DNA from 2 places in the Streptomyces sp. NPDC098101 genome. Region 2 is predicted to be linked to the other one. Evidence: riboswitches for the same ligand, from Rfam matches in the RefSeq annotation. Region 2 holds a riboswitch; the other holds the start of a gene.
The links. Region 2 has a riboswitch for cyclic di-AMP ahead of ACIQVI_RS32285 (M23 family metallopeptidase). Riboswitches for the same ligand answer to the same signal wherever they lie in the genome.
Positions count from the first base shown of each region.

Region 1: it holds a riboswitch for cyclic di-AMP, as region 2 does, so the genes downstream of both, ACIQVI_RS02645 (peptidoglycan DD-metalloendopeptidase family protein) here and ACIQVI_RS32285 (M23 family metallopeptidase) in region 2, are expected to answer to the same signal.

Region 1 covers NZ_JBIWAS010000001.1:624,028-626,198, reverse strand. Annotated here, with positions in the region: gene ACIQVI_RS02650 (SGNH/GDSL hydrolase family protein) at 1-143, opposite strand, end outside; gene ACIQVI_RS02645 (peptidoglycan DD-metalloendopeptidase family protein) at 306-1,265, opposite strand; cyclic di-AMP (ydaO/yuaA leader) riboswitch at 1,269-1,428, opposite strand; gene ACIQVI_RS02640 (tyrosine-protein phosphatase) at 1,818-2,171, shown strand, end outside.
Region 2 covers NZ_JBIWAS010000011.1:99,416-101,586, reverse strand. Annotated here, with positions in the region: gene ACIQVI_RS32285 (M23 family metallopeptidase) at 1-972, opposite strand, end outside; cyclic di-AMP (ydaO/yuaA leader) riboswitch at 984-1,130, opposite strand; gene ACIQVI_RS32280 (PP2C family protein-serine/threonine phosphatase) at 1,354-2,171, opposite strand, start outside.

The DNA of each region.
Region 1 (2,171 bases), on a different contig from region 2:
GCGAGCAGGACCGCGAAGCGGTCCGCCCAGCCGACGTACGTCCCGTCGGGGCCGGGGTCTCCGACGCCCTCGGTGAAGCTGTCACCGATCGCCGCGTACGACCCGAATGCGTTCTTGTCTCTTGATCTCGAATCGTCTGCCACGGGGGCACATCCTTCCCTTTCGCATGTGACCTACGCGACCGTAAGGAGGGGTTGACGACGGGTGACATATGCCACCGATAAAGATTCGCCCAAGTCGGAATAGGCCGACGGCCCGGCATGGAATGTGCCGGGCCGTCGGAAAGGGTGTCTCCCGCGTGCGCGTCAGACGGAGACGCCGTGCTGGCGCAGGTAGGCCAGCGGGTCGACGTCCGAGCCGTAGTTCGGCGTGGTGCGGATCTCGAAGTGCAGGTGCGGGCCGGTGGAGTTGCCGGTGGAGCCGGAGAGGCCGATCTGCTGCCCGCCGCTGACGCTCTGCCCGGCCGAGACCGAGAGGGAGGAGAGGTGGGCGTACTGCGAGTAGTTGCCGTCCGCGTGCTGGATGACGACCTCGTTGCCGTACGAGCCGCTCCAGCCGGCGGAGACGACCGTGCCGGCGCCGACGGCGCGGACGGTGGTGCCGGAGGAGGCGATGAAGTCGACGCCGGTGTGGTAGCCGGAGGACCACATGGAGCCGGAGGCGCGGTACGGGGTGGAGAAGCCGCCGGTGACGGGGGCGACCCAGCCGGACGAGGAGGCGGTGGAGCCGGTGGAGCTCTCGGCGGCCTTCGGGGCGGCGGCGGTGGCCGGGGCGGCGGCGCGGCGGCTCTCGCCGCGGGAGGCGCGGGGGGCGTCGTCGCCGTTCTTGCCGGACTCCTGGGCGCTGGGGGTGCTCTTCGGGCCGGCCGGGGCGGAGCCCTTGGCGCCGATGGTGAGCTTCATGCCGGGCAGGATGAGGGAGGGGTCCGCGCCGATGGTCCGGCGGTTGTCCTCGTACACCTTCTGCCAGCCGCCCTCCAGGTGGTGGTCGGCGGCGATCTTCGACAGGTAGTCGCCGGGGACGACGGAGTACGTCCGGGGGCCGGTCGTCGCGGCGGGCTTCGCGGGGGCGGCCTTCGCCGCGACGGCGTGCGCGGTGACGGCGGACCGGACGGAGGCGGCGGCCGGGGCGGCCTGCTCGGCGGCGTGGGCCCCGGTGGCGCCGAGGAGCGGGAGGGCGACGACGGCGCCTCCCGTACCGGCGGCGGCGAATCCGCGGGTGAGGGGGTTGCTCTTGGGACGGCGGTGCTTACCCTTCGCGGGCATGGCGAATCCTCTCCGGCGCCTGCGAGGTGAGCTGTCGGGTTCGGACTGGAGATGCCCGGCCGCGCTCGCGCGCGGCTTCACCCCGAGCCGTCCTGCATCGCGGGACCGGCGTACTTCCTGGGTCCCCCGCTCCTGCCACGCATGGGATGGGTGGAATTCCGGGCGGTGGCAGGATTAGGCGGTCCGTCCGGATTGACCGTGACGCTAGACGAGCGGGGTCGGCGCGAACAAGCCGCTGTTTTGTCCCGGCATTCCGCCCTAGATCGTTCCCCCGGGATTCCGGTCACCCTCCGTGGATGACGGTCCTTCGACTCCCTTTTCCCGTAAGGGGATTGCGGCGGGCCTCCGGCCACGATCCGTCACTTCTATGACCCTGCTCACGCACCGAAACCCATCTCGTCCGTAAACAGGGCGCGTTATATCCAACGTGCCAATTCGGACAGATTGCCCATTCCCGTCCGAGGGGATGCGCCGCGCCCTTCCCGCCCGGATGATTGCCCCCGGAACCGATTTCTCGTCGGGCACCCGAACGCCGACTCTCCAGGAGCATCCGTGACGCAGCAGCTGCCGCAGGTCCCGCCCATCGAAGCCGCCGAGCCCGAGCTGGCGGAGGTCCGCAACTTCCGGGACGTGGGCGGCCTGCCGACGACGGACGGGCGGGCGGTCCGCCCCGGCCGGCTCTTCCGCAGCGGCCACCTCGCCCACGCGACCGAGAGCGACGCCGCCTTCCTCGCCGGCCTCGGGCTGCACACGGTCTTCGACTTCCGCAACGAGGCCGACCGGCGGATCGAGGGCCCGGACGTCGAGCTGCCCGGCGTACGGAACGTGAACATACCCCTCAACGACCCGGCCGACGGCAAGGAGTTCTGGAAGCTGGTGCGCGACGGCGACACCGCGCAGCTGCGG
Region 2 (2,171 bases):
CATGGAGGAGAGGTGGCAGTACCAGACCTCGGTGCCGTCCGCCAGCTCCAGGACGATCCGGTAGCCGTAGGAGCCGGACCAGCCCGCCGACTTGACCGTGGCGCCGTGGACCGCCTTGAGCGGGGTGCCGGTGGGGGCCGCGAAGTCGAGGCCGGTGTGGTAGCCGGAGGACCACATCGAGCCGGACTGCATGTAGGTGGCGGTGAGGGAGTACGAGGAGAGGGGCATCGAGTAGCTCGCGGCGAGCTTGGCGAGGCGCTCGGCCTCGGCCTTCGCCTTGGCTTCCGCCTCCGCCTTGGCCTTGGCCTCCGCTTCGGCCTTCGCCTTGGCCTCGGCGGCCGCCTTCTCCGCGGCGTCGGCCTTGGCCTGCGCCTCGGCGGCGGCCTTCTCGGCGGCCGCCTTCTCCGCCGCGGCCTTCTCGGCGGCGTCGGCGGAGGCCTGCTGCTGCTCGGCCTGCTGGAGGATGCGGGCGCGCAGGGCCTCGCCCGCGTCGGCGGTGCCCGGGGCGTCCGCGGTCGACAGGCTCGCGCGCGTGACCTGCCCGGACCGCGAGGCCCGGTCCTGGGCCTCGGTGGTGTACGTGGCGGAGGTCAGCGGGTTCGGGTTGGCGCGGTCCGCGGGGACCGTCTCCCGCTCTTCCTGCGCGGGCAGGAGCGCGCCGACGCCGGGGAGGTCGTGGGCGTCGGGCAGGTTGAGGTCGGGGAGGTCCGGGAGCGATATGGCGACCGGGGGCTTCTCCTGCGCGGTGGCGAGGCCGCCCGCGCCGACGGCCGCGATGACGCCGACGCCGAGGACGGTGGAGGAGCGGGCGAAGTTGGAGCGCTGCTTGACGACCCGGTGCCGGCCGCCGGAGCGGTTCTGGGCGCGGAGGGAATCCTCGGTGGGGTTCCACTCGGTGTCCGGAGCGGAAGGGGCCGCACCGCCGCCGAAGGCATCGAACGGGGCTTCGGGGGCAGGGGTGTTGGACGCCACGGAGGCGCGCTCCTTTCCTTCCTTCTCGCCTACCGGGTTAGCTGACGGGTTCGGAGCAGGAAGGTCTCCTACGGGCCCGGTCGCACGGGTGCGAAGGGCTCGATTCACCCCAAATGGTGGTTCCCCGGTTCCCTTGCGGGATTCGGCGCGTGCGCACGGTGCCGTCTCTTGCGACGGCTGGGACGACCGCGCTGCGTTATCGAACGTTAATAGACAGGGGGTCCCGATTCCAAGCCGTCCCCCTTGATCATTCGTTGAATTGACAGGGATTGGTCCGACTTGATCCCCCTTCAGCAGGACTCCAGCGGGACCGAATCCGGGGGCCGTAAAACCGCCACAATCTGACGGTTCGTCAATTGTTATCTCAGGGAGACCTCGCGACTACCCCTGGTGACCGGGGCCGTCGGACGGCCGCTGCCCGGATCCTCCGGGGAGCCGGTGGCGGAGCCCGCCCGACGGCCGGTGCCGGGGTCCGCCGGGCGGCACCACCGGCATCGTCCGGCGCCGCTCGGGCTGCCCCGCCGCCGGGCGGCTCAGCGCGAGCAGCGCCATGTCGTCCGTCGCCCCGCCGCCGGTGTGGAGGCGTACGTCGTCCACGAGCGCGTCGAGCATCTCCTCGGGGCCGGGGAAGATCCGCCCGGCCAGCCGCTCCGCCGGGTCGTAGAAGACGCCCCGCGCGTCCCGCGCCTCCGAGAGGCCGTCGGTGTAGAAGAGCAGCGTCGTGCCCGGCGGGTACGGCCGGGCCTCGGCGCGGTCCGGCCACGACGCCAGGTCCCCCATGCCGAGGGGCAGCGCCGGCCGGCTCGGGTCGACCGTTTCGACCCGCCCGTCGCCGTACAGCATCAGCGGGGACGGGTGCCCCCGGTTGACCACCCGTACGAAGCCGTCGAAGGTGCCGCTGCCGTCGGAGCGCGGGACCTCGGCCAGGACGGCGGTGGTGAACCCCTCGACGGCGTCGAGGCTGTCCCGGCGGGTGCCCTCCCGGTCCAGCGCCCGTTCGAGCCGCCGCGCCACGCCCTCCAGGGTCCGCTCCTGCTCGGCCGCCTCCCGGAAGGCGCCGATGACGACGGCGACGGCCTCGACCGCGTCCAGGCCCTTGCCCCGTACGTCCCCGACCACGAGCCGCACCCCGTGCGGGGTGTCCTGCACGGCGAAGAGGTCGCCGCCGATGAACGCGTCCGCCTGCGCCGCCTCGTAGC